Regions from separate parts of the Devosia sp. 1635 genome, predicted to be linked through region 3. Evidence: predicted binding sites of a transcription regulator. Region 3 holds the regulator's gene; each other region holds the start of a gene.
The links. Region 3 encodes PhoB, which activates phosphate uptake and scavenging genes when phosphate is short. Its sites were predicted from a motif close to TGTCATNNANCTGTCAT; they were not measured.

Region 1 (5,875 bases), on a different contig from region 3:
TTTTACCGCCCGAGCCGTATTTCAGCGCATTATCGATGAGGTTCTCGAACACCTCGTAGAGCTGACCGCGATCGCCAATGGTTCGGGCCGGTCCTTCGGGCAGGCTGAGGACGATGTCGAGCCCGGCCGCTTCGGCCTGGGTTTGCAGCCCGTCGCGGACCTCGCGCAACAAGCCGGCGAGTTCGATGGTCCCTGTTGGCCTGATATGCTGGTGCATCTCAATGCGTGAAAGCGAAAGGAGGTCATCGACAAGCTTGCTCATGCGATCGGCCTGGCCGCGCATGATGCCAAGGAACCGCTCGCGCGCAGCCGGATCATTGGCTGCCGGGCCAAGCAGGGTGTCGATGAAGCCCAGCAGCGATGCCAAGGGCGTGCGCAATTCATGGCTGGCATTGGCGATGAAGTCGCTGCGCATGGCATCGACGCGCTTAAGTTCAGTCAGGCTCTGCACCGTCATGATCAGTTGCTGGGAGTGCTCGCCGGCGCGCAGCAGGGGCGCAATCACCACTTTGTCCCAGGTCTCGGAGGGCAACGTCTCGTGAATCTCGATGGTTTGAGCACGGCCGGTCCGTTGCGCCGCTTCAACCGCTTGCACCAGTTCGGGGTTACGCAGGGCCAGGGTCAATCGCTTGCCCACGGAAATCGCTGGAAAGCGGCGCTGCGCAGCGCCATTGGCGTGAACCAAGGTCGCGCGTGCATCGAGAACCAGGCAGGGGTCGACCAGCGCATCGGCAAAGGCGGCTACAGCAGCGTCGTCTTCCGCGGCTTGCGCAGCCAATGCAACGCTTGGGGCTGTTATCAAATCCGTCGGTCGCGCCGCGATGGGGAGACAAAGAATGGTTGCCGCCAGCACGGCAAAACCTAAACAGGCGCCCCACCAGGTCAACCCGCACCAGGTTACCAGGGCCAGCAGCACGCCCGCCACAACCACCAGCAGAATAGCGGGCACAGGTAATTTCGGCGCGGCCACTGTGCCAGCTGAAAGAACAGTTTGAGGAATGTTGGCGTCGTCCATTGGCTTTGGAGTACCGACCGCCCAAGTTTGGCGGCTCTTGCGTGCTAAATAATCTCTATAACACGGTCCACGTGACAGCGGAGCGACAAGATTGAGCGATCCATTCGACGACTTCGATATCGACAATCCCAAACTGCCAGAAGCGATCAAGAAGAACGCGATGCGCTCGGGTGGATACCCCTATGCCGACAAGCTCGACCTCGAGATCTACGAGGCGGAGATGTATGAACTCCAAAAGCAATTGGTGCTGCTGCAGGCTCATCTGCTGACGACGGCCGAGCGCGTCATGCTGGTGTTCGAGGGACGCGACGCGGCGGGCAAAGGCGGCACGATCAAGACTTATCTTTCCAATCTCAACCCCCGACACAATCTGATTGCGGCACTGCCCAAGCCCAATGATCGGGAAAGGACGCAGTGGTACTTCCAGCGTTATGTGGAATGGATGCCAGCGGGTGGCGAAACCGTGCTGTTCGACCGCTCCTGGTACAACCGGGCGGGGGTCGAACGGGTAATGGGCTATGCCACGCCCAAGCAAGTGGAGCACTTCCTCCAGGAAGCCCCCGAATTTGAGCGCCGCATCACCGATGACGGCATCCATCTGTTCAAGTTCTGGCTCTCGATCGGCCGGGAAATGCAGCTCAAGCGCTTTCACGACCGCCGTCACGACCCGCTCAAGGTCTGGAAGCTTTCGCCGATCGACATCGAAGCTTTGGGACGCTGGGAAGCCTATAGCGGGGCGCGAGACGCCATGTTCGAGCATACCGATGTGCCCCACGCCCCCTGGATGGTGGTGCGCTCCAATGACAAGCGCCGGGGACGGCTCAACCTCATCCGCACGGTGCTGCATCGGCTTGACTACGCCGGCAAGGATGTCGATGCGATCGGGCCGATCGATCCCCTGCTCGTGATGGACACCAAGTCCTTCATGGCCCTGGTGGACCAGCACTGATGGTTCAGAGGAATTCGGCGGTCGCTGCGTTGACAGCTTGCCCGAGGCTGGGGTTAGTGCGGCTCGCGAGCGGACCTGTTCGGGGGCAAAGTAGTGGTATCGTCCGATAAGGCCGTGGTGGTCACCAATGCGCGGGGCACATCGCCCTTCGTGATCGTGTGCGACCACGCTTCCAACCGCATTCCCGAACGCTATGGCGATCTTGGTTTGTCGCAGGTCCAACGGCTGAGCCATATCGCCTGGGATCCGGGGGCACTTGCCGTCAGCCGGGCCTTGTCCGACGCGCTCGACGCGCCCCTCGTGCAATCAACGGTGTCGCGGCTGGTGATCGACTGCAATCGCGCGCTCGATGCACCCGATTTGATCTGGACCTTGTCGGAAGCAACGCCGATCCTGGCCAATGGGAATTTGGATGAAGCCGAGCGGCAATTCCGGATCAGCCACTTCCACCAGCCCTATCACGCCTCCATCCACACCTTGCTGGAAGCGCGACGCCATGCCGGACGGGAAGCGGTTCTGGTTTGCGTGCATTCCTTTACCCCCGTTTACCACGGGGTAGCGCGACCTTGGCCCATCGGGTTGATCCATGGCAGTGACCAGCGCTTCACCCGGGCGCTCTATGACGCGCTCAAGGCCGAGGATCCCGAACTCAATGTCGGCTGGAACCTGCCTTATGCCGCCCAGAGCGGTGTGACCCTGACGCTGGAACAGCATGGCGACGGCCGGGGGCTTGAGTCCACGATGATCGAAATCCGCCACGACGAGATCCTCGAAGTGGCTGGCGTGCAGTTCTGGTCAGAGCGGCTGGCCCGCTGCTTGGTGGCAGCGCGCCAGCGGCGCAAAGGTGCGGTGCGCGGCTAGGCTAGCGGCTCAGCCTCGTACCACCTCGGCGACTGTCTGGGCAGCGCCGATTTCGTAGAGGCTGTCGAGATGAGCGAGCACTGCCGCACGGAACGCGGCATTGTCCGGCAGGTCGGTGCCGAACACCTCGCTGAGAGCGACCAGACCATCGAACAGCGCTTCGGGATCATCACCGGCATCAGCCGCGATCGCCATCATTCGCATGGCGAGCGGATCGCGCACATCGATGCTTTCGCCGCTTTCATCCACACCTGTGACATAGCGCATCCAAGCCGCAACCCCGAGCGCGAGCCGGGTGAATGGCTGGTCGGCCGCCAAGCGGTCGCGGATAGTGCCAAGCAGGCGCTGGGGCAGTTTCTGGCTGCCATCCATGGCAATCTGCCAGGTCCGGTGCTGCAAGGCCGGGTTGCTGAACCGCTCGAGCAACTGGTCGCGATAGGCGCCCAGATCCACGCCCGGCATGTGGAGCGTAGGCATGACTTCCTCGGTCATCAAACCACGGATCAGCGCGGCGAAAGCCGGATCGCCGACGGCGTTTGCGACATATTGGTGGCCCGCCAGAAAGCCCAGATAAGCCAAGGTAGAGTGGGAGCCGTTGAGCATGCGCAGCTTCATGCGCTCGAAGGGCTCGACGTCCTCGGCAATGGTAGCACTCGCCCGCTCAAACTGGGGCCGGCCAGCCGAGAAGCTGTCCTCGATCACCCATTGGGTGAAGGGTTCGGTCATGATCGGCCAGGCATCGGCAACGCCGGTCGCCGCCTCGATCATGGCGCGATCGGCGTCAGTCGTCGCGGGCACGATGCGGTCGACCATGGTGCTGGGGAAGCGCACATTGTCCTCGATCCAGCGCGCCAGTTCGGCGTCGCGCAGCGCCGCAAAGCGGGTGATGATGCGGGCGGTGGTGTGGCCATTGGATGGGAGATTGTCGCAGCTCATCACCGTGAACGGGGGCAGCTGCGACGAGCGGCGACGGGCCAGGGCTTTCACGATGATGCCGGGAGCCGAGCGGGGTTCGCTGGGATGGGCCAGATCGTAAGTGATGTCGGGATGATTTTCGTCGAGCTCGCCGGTGGCCGGGTCGTGGCAATAGCCTTTCTCGGTCACTGTCAGCGAAACGATGCGGATGGCAGGAGAGGCCAGGAGCGTCAGCAATTCCTCGCGCTGGGTGTTGGCATCCATTACGCTGAGGATCGAGCCGATGATGCGTGTGCTGGTGCCCGCCACGTCGCGCACGGCAACCGTATAAAGCCCATCCTGCGGCCCGAGTGCATCCTTGGTGTCGGGGCGGCGCAGGCTCGCGCCCACAATGCCCCAACTCGGGTCCTGAGCTAGCAGATCGTCGACATAGACCGCCATGTGGGCCCGGTGGAACGCGCCGATGCCGAGATGGACAATCCCGGGTGTCACCGCACCTCGATCGTAATCGGGCACACGGACGCCTTGTGGCGGATTGGCGAGCAAGGAAGCGTTCAGACGCGGCATCGGCAAGTAAACTCCTGTAAGCGGGCGCACCATAAGCAGCTTCGCGCTTGTATGGAAGATGGAGTTGAGCGCTTTCCAGCGGTGAAGCTGTCGCAGCCGCCCTTGCGGGGCGCCAGGCTTTTCGCCCATAAGCGAAGCCACAACAGGAGGGTTCAGCCTTGAGCAAGCGCTTCGTGAGCATCGGAGAATGCATGATCGAGATGAGCGGGGGCGAGGACCGGCAATACCGGCTCGGCTATGCCGGCGATACGCTCAACACCGCCTGGTATATGCGTGCGCTCCTTGAGCCTGAGTGGTCGGTGGACTACTTCACGGCGCTCGGCGAAGACCGCTATTCCGCCGATATCCGGGCGTTCCTTGAGCAGCACCGCATCGGCACCCAGCATATCGGCACGATCAAGAACCGGCGCCCGGGGCTGTATCTAATCCATCAGGAAGGCGGGGACCGGCACTTCACCTATTGGCGCGACCAATCGGCAGCGCGACTATTGGCCGAGGACAAGGGTGCTCTCCACGCCGCGCTCGAGGGCGCCAGCATGGTGTATTTCTCCGGTATCACGCTGGCCATCCTGCAGCCGCGGGCGCGGGGCCGCCTGCTGGGGGCTGTAGTGGCGGCACGTGAGGCGGGGGCGACTGTCGTGTTCGACACCAATCTGCGCCCGGCGCTGTGGACCAGCCAGCGCGTGATGGCGTCCATGCTGACGGCGGCCGCAAGCCTTTGCGACATCGTCCTGCCCACTCATGGCGACGAAGCGCCGGTGTTCGGTGATGCCAGCGTCGAGGAAACGGCAGAGCGCTATCTCGAGCTTGGTGTGGGAGAAGTGGTGGTCAAGGATGGTGGCAACCCCGCCCTGGTGGCGACGGCCAGCGAGCGGGTGAAGGTCGCGCCACCGCCGGCCGGGAGCGTGGTTGATGCGACGGGCGCAGGGGATTCGTTCAACGGCGCTTATCTCAGCGCCCGGCTGGCCGGCAAGGGCCTGCAGGAGGCGGCAGAGGCGGCGCACCGGGTCGCTGGCATTGTGATCGGGCAGAAGGGGGCGCTGGTCGACCCGGCGCTGCTCAGCTAGGTGCGGTCGCGGTCTTCGGCCTGGTAGGTCGCGCGGGTTGCAGCTTCCGTGACTGCCTTTTCGCCCGAGCTGCGATTGCGGTTGCGCATGATGCCGAACACCACGGCGAGCGCGAGGGCGATGACGCCGATGGTGAGCAGGATCAGCCAGATGGATGGGCCGGATTGAACTTCCATTATCGATCTCCTTTTGCGCTCAACGGAGCGAGGGAGAGCATGGTTGCGCTAAAACCTGCGATCACCCGCTTCGGCCATGTAGTGCTCTTCCTCGGGGGTGCTGGTGCGGCCTAAGGCCTTGTTGCGGAAGGGAAAGCGGCCGAAGCGCTCAATGGCGTGCAGGTGATCGAGCATGAACTGCAGCTGCTCGGGATCGCCCAGTGCCTGATAGAGGCGAACCCCTTCATGCTGGATGATGATGGACTCCGAATGCATGAAGGGCAGGTAGAGAAACGGCCGCCGGATGGCTTCCACGGCATGGTCGGCATCTAGCGCCAGGGCTTCT
Region 2 (5,875 bases), 200 kb from region 3:
CGTTTCATGCCAGACGGTCTCCCAGCAGGAAGTCGAGAGCCCGGTCGAACCGGATATGGGGGAGCACCACGTCGCCGCTCGAATTATGCTCGAGGTTGCGCGGCGGGGTGAAGCGCAGGAAGTTCAGTGACACCGGCCCGCCATCGGCAAAGAGGGAATCCGGACGGGCGGGCAGATCGCCCGGGAACAGCGCGATCTCGGTCATGCCATCATAGCGGGTGCCATCGAGCTCCTCGCCGGCCATGGGGGTGCCGATGATGGTCGGCAGGGTTTCACCGCCTTCGGTTATCGTGCCTTCGCGGGTGGCGCGGATGGCTGCGAGGGCAATCGAGCGCGATTGCGCCCCGGCAAAGCGCGCCCGCTTGCTGGCATCGGCGACCAGGCGGTTGAGGATGGCTTCGAGCCGATCGTGGCTGGTGTGATGGACGTGATCGGCTTTGGTGGCTGCAAACAGGATGCGATCGATCTTGCGGGTAAAGGGACGCAGCAGCGGGTTGGTTTCGCCCTGCCGGAAGCAGGAAAGCACAGCCGTCAGTGCCGTCTCGAGATCGGCAACGGCAGCGGGTCCCGCATTGAGGGCGCGCAAGGTGTCGACGAGGACGATCTGGCGATCGAGCCGGGCAAAGTGCTCGCGAAAGAACGGGCGTACCACCTGGTCCTTATAGGCCTCATAGCGGCCCGCCAGCATGGCATAAAGGCTCGAGCTGCGCGCCCCAGCAGTCAGCGGTAGCGGCGCAAAGGTCAGGGCGGGCGAGCCTTCGAGGTCGCCGGGCAGCAGGAACCGGCCTGGCGGCAAGGTCGATAGCGCATCGTCCTCGCGGCTGCGGCGCAGATACTCAGTGAAGGCGGCGGCCAGCCGTTCGGCCTCCAGGTCGTTAGCCGCCGACATAGGGTCAGTGGCGGCCAGTAGTTCCAGGAACGGGCCGGCCTGGCGGAGCGAAACAGGCCGCTGTGCGCGCTCGAGCGCTTCCCGGCTCCAGTCCTCAAAGCTGAGCGCCAGCAGCGGCAGGTCCAGCAGCCACTCGCCGGGGTAATCGACAATGTCGAGGTTGAGCGTGCGCGCGCCTCGCATTCCCGACAGCCAGCCGGCCGACTGGTATTTCAGCACTAGCCGCAGTTGCGAAATACGCCGGGTCCCTTCGGGCCAGAAAGGTTCGCGGCTGGTGAGGGATTCCAGATGCTGCTCATAGGCAAAGCGCGGGATGGTGGCTTCAGGATATTCGGCCAGCCGAGCACCGATGAAGCGCCCCTCGGCCATAACCGCAAAACCGGGAAGGCGCCCGCCGGTGAGGAGGTTATGCACGAGGGCGGTGATGAAGATGGTCTTGCCGGCGCGGCTGAGGCCTGTCACCCCCAGCCGCAGCGTTGGAGTGAAGGCCCCCGTCGCGGAATCGGCCAGATTGGCGAGAGCGATGCCCAGTTCGTCGACAAGGGTAGTGGGCGATCCTGCCACGCGGCTGTTCTCCGGTTCGGCTGCGAACATAGGGTGTTGTGCGGCCCGTTCAAGCCGCTGGGCAGATCACCTGGCGAGCCGCAGCTGTCACCGAACTGTCGTTCGGCCGTCGCGCAACTTTCAGGATGGCTGCTTACAGCTTGGAATGGTTCAAATCTATCCGCGTTCCAGGCTTGTTGAGGAGCTCATCCATGAACGATCAATCCCCTTTCCGAACTTCGCAGCTTGAGGCCGTCGACACAGCGCCACGCAACCCGACAACCAACCCCACTATGGGGGAGTTGATCAGCGCCCGTTTCTCGCGTCGTGGCTTCCTGCAGGGCTCGCTGGCGGTGTCCGCTATTGCCGCAACCATCAGCCCCCTTGCCTTGATGACGGCGGGGAAGGCGAAGGCCGCGGGAGGGTCAGCATTCAACTTCACCGAGGTTGAAGCTGGTATCGACGAGACACACCACGTAGCCGAGGGCTACGACGCCGATATTCTGCTGCGCTGGGGCGACGCCTTGTTCGCGGACGCGCCCGAGTTCAATCCCGCCGCCCAGACGGCGGACGCTCAGAGCCACCAATTCGGCTACAACAACGACTATGTCGGTTATATCCCATTCGACGACTCATCCGAGCACGGTTTGCTTGTGGTCAATCACGAGTACACCAACCCGCACTTGATGTTTCCCGGCATCGTGGAAATCGTGGAGGGCGAGATCACGACCAAGCCGCTCACGAAGGATCAGGTCGACATCGAGCTGATGGCGCATGGCGGCACAGTGGTGGAAATCCGCAAAACGGATGGCAAGTGGGCCGTGGTTAAGGACGGAGCACTCAATCGTCGCATCACCGTCAACACGGAAATGGAAGTCACTGGTCCCGCCGCTGGCCACGATCGCCTCAAGACCAATGCGGACCCCACAGGCACTAAAGTCTTTGGCACCATCAACAACTGTGCCGGCGGCGTAACCCCCTGGGGCACCTACATCATGGCCGAGGAGAACATCCACGGCTACTTTGCCGGAGAACTCGCTCCCGACCACCCGGAAGCGGCGAACTACAAGCGCCTCGGCATCCCCGAAGGCTCTTATGAGTGGGCCAACTATTATGACCGGTTCGATCTGTCCAAGGAGCCCAACGAGCCCAATCGCTTTGGCTATGTTGTTGAAGTCGACGTCATGGATCCCAGCTCCATTCCCAAGAAGCGTACCGCGCTGGGCCGCTTCAAGCACGAGGGTGCAGAGTCCATCATAGCCAGGGATGGCCGGGTAGTGTTTTACCTCGGCGACGACGAGCGCTTCGACTACGTTTACAAGTTCGTAACCGCTGGAAAATTCAATCCGGATGACCGAACGGCAAATATGGACCTGCTCAACGAGGGCACGCTTTATGTCGCCAAGTTCGCTGAAGATGGCACTCTGGTCTGGATGCCGCTCGTGCAGGGCGAAGGCCCCCTCACGCCCGAGAATGGCTTTGCCAGCCAAGCGGATGTGGTGATCGCAACGCGGCTTGCTGCCGATCTGCTCGGGGCTACCAAGATGGATCGTCCTGAGGACATTCAGCCCAATGGCATCAATGGCAAAGTGTACGTGATGTTGACCAACAACACGAGGCGTGAGGCTGGACAGGAAGACGCCGCCAATCCGCGAGCCAAGAACGCTTTCGGCCACATCATCGAGATTGGCGAGACAGACGGCGACTTTGCGGCGACTACCGGGACCTGGGATGTCATGCTCAAGTGCGGCGACCCCTCAGTCGCCGAAGTTGGCGCTACATTCTCGACTGCGACCACGGCAAATGGCTGGTTTGGCATGCCCGACAACTGTGCGGTCGATGCTGCGGGGCGCCTCTGGGTTTCCACCGACGGCAATAATCCGTCGGACACCGGTCGCACCGACGGCTTGTGGGCCGTAGACACCGAAGGCGATGCACGGGCGACCTCCAAGCTGTTCTTCCGCGTCCCGGTAGGCGCCGAGATGTGCGGGCCATTGTTCACCCCGGATGACGAAACCGCCTTTGTCGCCGTACAGCACCCCGCAGATGGTGGTGAGGACTGGGAGGGCTTTGGCCGCGTCTCGTACTACGAGGATCTGTCCACGCGCTGGCCGGACTTTGAAGACGCCATGCCCGTGCGCCCATCTGTGGTGGTGATCACCAAGCAGGGTGGCGGCAAGATCGCCGTATAGGCTAAGTGCGGGGAAGGCGCCTTAGCCTTCCCCGCACTTATTTAGTCCTCCGGCGTGCCGATGTTGCTGAGATCATATGGGGTAGTCTGGTAAATCTCGTTGATCCAGTTCTGGAACAACAGATGGGCGTGACTGCGCCAACGGTTTTCGGGTTCGGCAGATGTGTCGCCGTTAGGGAACAAGTTGGCCGGAGGCGGGGTGTCGAGGCCGGCCTTGCGGTCGCGCTCGAACTCGTCGGCCAGCGAGCGGTTGTCGTATTCCAGATGATTGAGGAAATAGACCGCGCGGTGCTGCCGGTCGCCCAGCATGCTGACCCCGATCTCGCGATTGTCGATCAGGATCTCGAGATTGCTGCCAAGGGTGGTGCGATCGATGTCATTGTAGCGCGACACCGGGATCATCGGACTATCGGAGAAGCCGCGCAGGAACGGCGAGCGCGGGTTGACCACCCGGTGCCGGAACACGCCGAATGCCTTGCTGTCCATGCGATAGCGCCGGGCGCCATGGAAATGGTGCAGCGCCGCCTGCGCGCCCCAGCAGATGAACATGGTGTGGTGGACGTTGGTCTGCGTCCAGTTCATGATCTCGACCATCTCACGCCAATAACGCACCTCTTCGAACGGGATATTGGCGATCGGCGCCCCCGTGACGATGAAGCCGTCGAACTTGCGTTCGCGCACCTCTTCCCAGGTCTGGTAGAAGCTATTGAGATATTCTTCGGAGGTGTTCTTGGAGCGGTGATCGGTGATCCGCACCAGCGACAGGTTGACTTGGAGCGGGGTCGAGCCGATCAGCCGGGTGAACTGGGTTTCGGTGCGCTCCTTGTTGGGCATCAGGTTGAGGAGGCCGATTTCGAGCGGTCGGATATCCTGGCGCGCGGCGCGTGAGGAATCCATGACGTTGACGCCCTCGTCTTCGAGCGTCTTGCGGGCGGGTAGATTGTCGGGAATGCGAATAGGCATAGCGAGCCTCGTAGGGGCAGGAGATCATGGCGATGTCGGCAATGCGCGTCTCCCGGGGGAGGCGCGCTAGCGCATTCGCTGCTCGATCGCCGCGGCCATCAGATCCACAAACCCCTGGCCGTCGCGCACCATGGCGAGGTCAGACGCCTCAACGACATAGCCGTGATTGTCGGCCAGCTGCTGGTAACGCGGCAGCCGGTCATGCAACAGGGCCTCAAAGCCCCAGGCGCCAAAGCCGGCGGGGTCCACGTCACGATCCTCGGTGATGCCGTTCAAGGCTTTGTACTCGGCCCATTTCTCAACCAGAAAGTGCGGACGGTAATACATCGGCTTGGGGTTCTGCTTGAAGCGACGCACCAGTTCGGCTGCGTCCTTGTCGGTGCCTCTGATATAGAGCAGCGCGGTGCTCGCGGCCAGGGTGTTGACCACCGGATCGGCCGGGTCGGCGGGATCGATCACCTCGATCAGCGAGCCGCCTGTATCGGCGATGAAGTCGTTGTAGCCATAAAGGGCATGCGCGCGCTCGATGAAATGGGGCACATCGAGGAGCGCGGCAATCTCGGCCACGCGATGCTGCTCCTGCCGACGCTGGTATTCGTGCAGCGGCAGCCCGCCCGCCTCGGGATTGCCGGGCGTGCCCAGATAGGTCGAGAGCGGATCGAGATTGTCGAAGGTGATGTTGGACGAGATATAGATCGAGTCCGAACGCAGCAGTTCGGCGAGGAACGGCACCTTCATGGCTTCGCGCTTGAAATTGTCGACGATGGCCTCACCCATATAGCGGGTGCCGATGCGGTAATCGGCGGAATAGTGGAACCAGTTCGAGGCGCGCAGCATCGACGCCAGCCGGGTCTTACCGACCCCTGCCATGCCAAACACGGTGACCGCACGGCGCGGGGACTGGATAAACTCGTCGGCGGATTTGAACAGCATGGGTACCGGCAGTCCGAAAGAATTGGGGCGATGGTGGTGGTTGCCCGCGTTTACTGCAACGGCGCCCGCTCCACAAGCACGCGGCAATTCTTGCCGGGTCGTGGGTTGATCATGCCGGGCCTGGCGCCCGAAAGCCGCGCATCTTGAGCAAATCTCCTTGCTTTCCAAGCTTCTGTGTTTTGGCACTCTGCTTGCATTACCAAGGGTGAAGCGCGCAGGCGCAAGGTGTGTTGGAGTTTAGAATGGGAATTTACGGGGCTCTTTCCAGCGCGGTCACCGGGCTGCGGGCACAAGCGCACGCGCTGGAGAATATCTCGGGCAATATCGCGAACTCGCAGACCACGGCGTATAAGCGC
Region 3 (5,875 bases):
CTGCTGGTCGCCGCCCTGTGTGGTGGTGCCGCGCTTCTTTACGCCCGCAAGCGGATTACTGCCCGTCTTCGCGCTCGCAACGCAGTGGAGCGGGTCATCAACATCGTTTTGCTGCTCTGCTCGGCGGTCGCAATCCTCACCACCCTTGGGATTGTTGCGTCCCTGCTGACCGAAGCCATCCGCTTCTTCACCTTCATCCATCCGTTCGATTTCTTCTTCGGTACGGTTTGGGCCCCCAATAATGCCCCCGCTGCCGGCAATTACGGCCGCTACGGGCTGCTCCCGCTCCTCGCCGGCACGCTGATGATCACCGCCATCGCGATGCTGGTGGCCGTACCTTTAGGCCTGATGGCCGCCATTTATCTAAGCCAATATGCGCCGCGCCGGCTGCGGGCCGTCGCCAAGCCCTTGATCGAGGTGCTGGCCGGCATTCCGACCATCGTCTTCGGGTTTTTCGCACTCGTGACCGTCGGGCCATTCCTGCGCGATTTCGGCCGTCTAGTCGGGCTCAACATCAATGCCACCAGCGCCCTCACCGCCGGCATTGTCATGGGCATCATGATCATCCCCTTTGTCTCCTCGCTCAGCGACGACATTCTCAACCAGGTGCCACGCACTCTGCGCGATGGTTCATACGGGCTTGGGGCCACCCAGAGCGAAACCATCCGAAAAGTGCTGCTGCCCGCCGCGCTGCCGGGCATCGTTGGCGCCTTTTTGCTGGCCGTCAGCCGCGCGATTGGCGAAACCATGATCGTGGTGCTTGCCGCGGGCAATGCACCCGTGCTGCGCGGCAACCCCTTCGAGCCCGTTGCGACCATCACCGTGTCCATCGTCAACCAGCTCACCGGCGATACCGATTTCTCCGGCCCTCAGTCCCTCGTCGGCTTTGCCCTGGGGCTCACCCTCTTCGTGATTACCCTCTGCCTCAACATCTTCGCGCTTTATATCGTCCGCCGCTTCCGGGAGCAGTACGAGTAACATGGCCACCACCCTCACCACTGCCCCCCGCGAAATCTCCCAGCAGCGCACGCGCCTGGTCCGGTCGGGCTTGCGCCGTCGGCACCGGAACGAAGCGATCTTTCGAGGGCTGGGCATCGGCGCCATTGTTCTGGCACTGGGCTTTGTCGCCCTCCTGTTCGTGGATGTGACCCGCAAGGGGATCCCGGCTTTCGTCCAGTCCAACCTGCATCTGGAGGTGTTCTTCGATCCCGCCATCATCGATGTCGGCCCTGCGCCCGTGGCGGGCGAATTCGCCTCGCCCGCGGAATATCAGGCGGCGGATTTGCGCTGGCGGCGTGAACTGGCTTTGTTGAACTGGAACCGCATCCTAGAGGCCGCGCTGCTCGCCAAGCTGCCGCCGGGGACCGAGATCACCTCGCGCGAACTCCTCTCGATTCCGGAAACCAATGCCCGCCATCAACTCCGGGAGATGTTCGTTGCCGATCCAGCGCTGCTTGGCCGCACTGTGCCGGTGGACGTTCTCGCCTCGGCCAACGCCGATAATTGGATCAAGGGCAACATCAACCGCTCGCTCGGCGATGCGCAGCAGCAGCTGTCACCGGCCGCCCGCAGCGTGATCGATGCGTTCGAGGCGAACGGCACCGTCACCAATGGCTTTGCCTGGTCACTGTTCACCAATGCCGATAGCCGCGCCGCGCCGGCCTCCGCGGGCCTGCTGGGCGCCTTTGTGGGCTCCCTTTACATGATGCTGATCGTGATCGTCCTGGCCGTTCCTATCGGTGTCGCCGCGGCGATCTATCTCGAGGAATTTGCGCCCAAGTCGCGGCTGACCGACTTCATCGAGGTCAACATCAACAACCTCGCCGCCGTGCCCTCCATCGTCTTCGGTCTGCTCGGCGCCGCGGTCTTCATCAACTACATGCACCTGCCCATCTCGGCTCCCTTGGTTGGTGGTCTGGTGCTGACGCTGATGACGCTTCCCACCATCATCATCGCGACCCGTGGCGCGCTGCTGGGCGTTTCCCCCGCCCTGCGCCAAGCCGCCTTGGGCATGGGGGCCAGCAAGACGCAGATGGTGTTCCATCATGTACTGCCGGTGACGCTTCCCTCCATCCTCACGGCCACCATTCTGGGCGTCGCCCACGCCCTTGGTGAAACAGCGCCGCTCCTGCTGATCGGCATGAAGGCCTTTGTGGCCCAGGTGCCCGCTACCCCGCTCGATCAGGCCACCGCCCTGCCCGTCCAGATCTATCTCTGGCAGGGCAACGAGAACCGCAACTTCTTTGAACCGCGGACGGCAGCGGCCATCATGGTGCTGCTCGGCGTCATGATCGTGCTGAACGGCACGGCCATCTATCTGCGCTCGCGCCTCGAAAAGCGCGTCTGATCGACCTCACGCAACAAGGACATCGAAAATGGACATGCTTGCCGGTAAGGTGAAGTTGACCCAACAATCAGTGACTAGCGCCATGAACCCGTCTGCCGCCTTGGATCGTCCTATCCGGATCGAAGCCCGGGACGTAACCGTCCACTACGGCGCCAAGCAGGCTTTGTTCGGCATCTCCATCGACATCCCCGATCGCGCGGTGACCTCGTTTATCGGCCCCTCGGGATGCGGCAAGTCGACTTTCCTGCGCTGCATCAACCGCATGAACGACACCATCGAAGGCGCTCGAGTCGGCGGCACCATCAAGCTCGACGGCGAAGACATCTACGATCCCGCGCTCGACGTGGTGGAACTGCGCGCGCGGATCGGCATGGTGTTCCAAAAGCCCAACCCGTTCCCCAAATCCATCTACGAGAACGTCGCCTACGGACCGCGCATTCACGGCTTAGCGCGCAACAAGTCCGATCTCGACGAGATCGTTGTCTCCTCGCTCCGCAAGGCCGGTCTGTTCGAGGAGGTCAAGGATCGCCTCAACGAGCCCGGCACCGGTCTGTCGGGCGGCCAGCAGCAGCGTCTCTGCATTGCTCGCGCCATCGCGGTCGGCCCCGAGGTCATCCTGATGGACGAGCCCTGCTCGGCCCTTGATCCGATCGCCACCGCAATCATCGAAGAACTTATCGATGAGTTGCGCGAGAACTACACGATCGTGATCGTCACCCACTCCATGCAACAGGCAGCGCGTGTGTCCCAGAAAACCGCGTTCTTCCACCTGGGCAAGCTGATCGAGGAAGGGGTGACCGAAGACATCTTCACCAACCCGGTCCACAAGCAGACGCAAGACTATATCATGGGCCGCATCGGCTGATTTGCCCGGCACCAACGGAGGAAACGCCATGCCCGCCACTAAAGACCACATCGTAACGTCCTACAGCGACGAACTGGTCGCGCTTGCCCAGGCCATCGCGGAAATGGGCGGCATGGTGGAACTCGCCATCGAGAACGGCACCAAGTCGCTGCTCAAGCTTGACCGCGAACTGGCCGACCTCACCATCATCGCCGACCAGCGCATCGACGACATGCAGCGCCGCATCGACGACATGGCGGTGTCAATGATCGCCCGGCGCCAACCCATGGCTTCGGACCTGCGCGCCATCATCACCGCGATCCACGTCGCCCAGGACCTGGAGCGCGTCGGCGACATGGCCAAGCAACTGGCCCGCCGCTCCCTCAAGCTCGAAGGCATGAACCTGCAGCCCACCTTCTATAACGGCGTCAAGAACATGACGGCGCTGGTGCTGGGCCAGATCAAGAACGCACTCGATGCCTATTCGAACCGCGACGCTGCCGCTGCCATCGAGGTTTGCAATCGCGACGACGAGGTCGATGCCATGCACACATCGCTCTTCCGCGAACTCCTGACCTATATGATGGAAGACCCGCGCAACATTACCACCTGCACCCACCTCCTGTTCTGCGCCAAAAGCCTCGAGCGGATCGGCGATCACGCCACCAACATTGCCGAGCGGGCCTACTACCTGCAAACCGGCCGGCAGCTTACGGGCGACGTTCAGGAACTGCACCGCACGCAAATCAAAGCATAGCACGCACCAAGGTTTATTTTGGCGCCACCCTGCCCCTAGGGAAAGGGAGTGCGCAGTTGAACAATCGGGCCAATGAGCCCGACTGGAGGGTAACCCATGCCAGCCACAATTCTTGTTGTCGAAGACGAAGAAGACCTCTCGATCCTCCTGCGCTACAATCTCGAGGCAGAGGGCTTTGCGGTGCTCACGGCCGAAACCGGCAATGATGCGCTTGAGCATATCAAGGACAAGGTTCCCGACTTGATCCTGCTCGATTGGATGCTGCCCGAGATTTCCGGGATCGAGTTGTGCCGGCGTCTCCGTGCCCGCCAGGAAACCGCATTGATCCCCATCATCATGCTGACGGCTCGCGGCGAGGAAGAAGAGCGCATCCGGGGTTTGGCGACCGGCGCCGATGACTACATGGTCAAGCCCTTCTCGGTGCCTGAACTGGTTGCCAGGGTGCGGGCCCTGCTGCGCCGCGCCAGCCCAAATCTCGTCACCGCCTCGCTCAAGCTGGGTGACCTGGAACTCGATCGCACCACTCACCGGGTGCGCCGGGGCAGCCGCGACGTCCATCTTGGCCCTACTGAATACCGCCTGCTGGAATATTTGATGCGCCATCCCGGCCGGGTTTATTCGCGCGAGCAGTTGCTCGACGGCGTTTGGGGCAACGAGGTTTATGTCGATGAACGCACCGTTGATGTGCACATCGGCCGCCTGCGCCGCGCGATCAACCGGGGCCGCGATGCCGATCCGATCCGCACGGTGCGGGGCGCTGGTTATGCCTTTGACGAGCGTTTCGCCCAGCCCGCCTGAGCGATCCTGCTCTCGCCTGTTGATGATTTTGTAACGATCTGCTCAAGCGGTTTGTTAAAAGCCGGCTGCTAACGCTGTTTTCTTGAGGGAACGGCGGGGCAGTGCATGACCACCACGGATCAACGCCTGATCAACGAGCTTGCCAACCAGCCGGCTCCGGGTTCCACGACGTCCGGCGGCGGCATCACCCTGCAGCGCGGCCTCGCCGCTGCCGAGCCGGCGTGGCGCGCTCTTGAGCGCGAGGCGATCTTCACGCCCTACCAGCGCTTCGACTGGATTGCCGAGATTGCCCGCGCCCAGCAGCTCGAAGATGCGGACTTCGTCACCCTACAGATCGAATTCGATGGCAGCCCCGCCGCCCTGCTTCCCTTGCATCTTCACCGCAAGGCCGGCTGCACCTTTGCGGCCATTCCCGGCTCCTCCTTTGGCAACAGCGACTGGATGCCTGTTCGGCGCGATGCTGCGGCGCTTCTTACCCGACCCGTGCTGAACCGGGCCTTTGCCCGGTTGCGAGACGAGGCCGGCGTCGATGTGCTCAGCTTCGAGCACCTGCCTGCCCAATGGCGAGGCATAGACAATCCCCTGCTCAGCTTTCCCCATCAGCCTTCGCCGGACCATTTCTATTATGCCGACATTGCGCCCACCATGCTCGAAACGCTTCCTAAGAAGCGGCGGGTCGATATCCTGCGCGGGCGTCGCCGGCTCGAGGAAACGCTAGGTCCCGTCACTTTGCGCCGCGCCACAACGCTCGAGCACATCGACCAAGTCCATGCGGCCTTCCTTGAGCATCGCTCCGTGCGATTCCGGCAAATGGGCGTGCCAAATGTCTTTGCCGAGCCTCACTTCCGCGCCTTGTTCCGGGATGGGGCCATTGCCGGCGCCAGCGAGGACAAGCCGGCCGTAGCGCTCCATGCGCTTTATGTCGGCGAGGAAATCGTGGCGACGGCGGTAGGCACCTATTCCCCCTGTCATTATTCGCAATACATCAACTCCAACACGGACGGGCCGGCCTCCAAATACAGCCTTGTGGGCCTCCTGATGTTCCTGCTGGTGGAAGATCTTATCGCCGCCGGGATCAGCAGCATCGATATGGGCGTGGGCGATTTCGCCTACAAAACCTCCTGGACCC

Region 1: ppk2 (polyphosphate kinase 2) is a predicted target of PhoB. The motif match lies at 1,087-1,103, and genes of this name have one in related genera.
Region 2: HRU92_RS07870 (PhoX family phosphatase) is a predicted target of PhoB. The motif match lies at 1,539-1,555, and genes of this name have one in related genera.

The regions. Positions count from the first base shown of each region.
Region 1 covers NZ_JABAOM010000005.1:355,315-361,189, reverse strand. The annotation lists gene HRU92_RS20905 (ATP-binding protein) at 1-949, opposite strand, end outside; gene ppk2 (polyphosphate kinase 2) at 1,107-1,964, shown strand; gene HRU92_RS17950 (N-formylglutamate amidohydrolase) at 2,058-2,825, shown strand; gene HRU92_RS17945 (mannitol dehydrogenase family protein) at 2,835-4,307, opposite strand; gene HRU92_RS17940 (sugar kinase) at 4,466-5,374, shown strand; gene HRU92_RS17935 (hypothetical protein) at 5,371-5,550, opposite strand; gene HRU92_RS17930 (DUF924 family protein) at 5,599-5,875, opposite strand, start outside.
Region 2 covers NZ_JABAOM010000002.1:193,726-199,600, reverse strand. The annotation lists gene HRU92_RS07880 (TIGR01620 family protein) at 1-8, opposite strand, end outside; gene HRU92_RS07875 (YcjX family protein) at 5-1,453, opposite strand; gene HRU92_RS07870 (PhoX family phosphatase) at 1,645-3,624, shown strand; gene metA (homoserine O-succinyltransferase) at 3,666-4,586, opposite strand; gene HRU92_RS07860 (ATPase) at 4,653-5,519, opposite strand; gene HRU92_RS07855 (flagellar hook-basal body complex protein) at 5,762-5,875, shown strand, end outside.
Region 3 covers NZ_JABAOM010000002.1:397,630-403,504, forward strand. The annotation lists gene pstC (phosphate ABC transporter permease subunit PstC) at 1-978, shown strand, start outside; gene pstA (phosphate ABC transporter permease PstA) at 980-2,347, shown strand; gene pstB (phosphate ABC transporter ATP-binding protein PstB) at 2,430-3,212, shown strand; gene phoU (phosphate signaling complex protein PhoU) at 3,241-3,948, shown strand; gene phoB (phosphate regulon transcriptional regulator PhoB) at 4,045-4,746, shown strand; gene HRU92_RS08805 (GNAT family N-acetyltransferase) at 4,852-5,875, shown strand, end outside.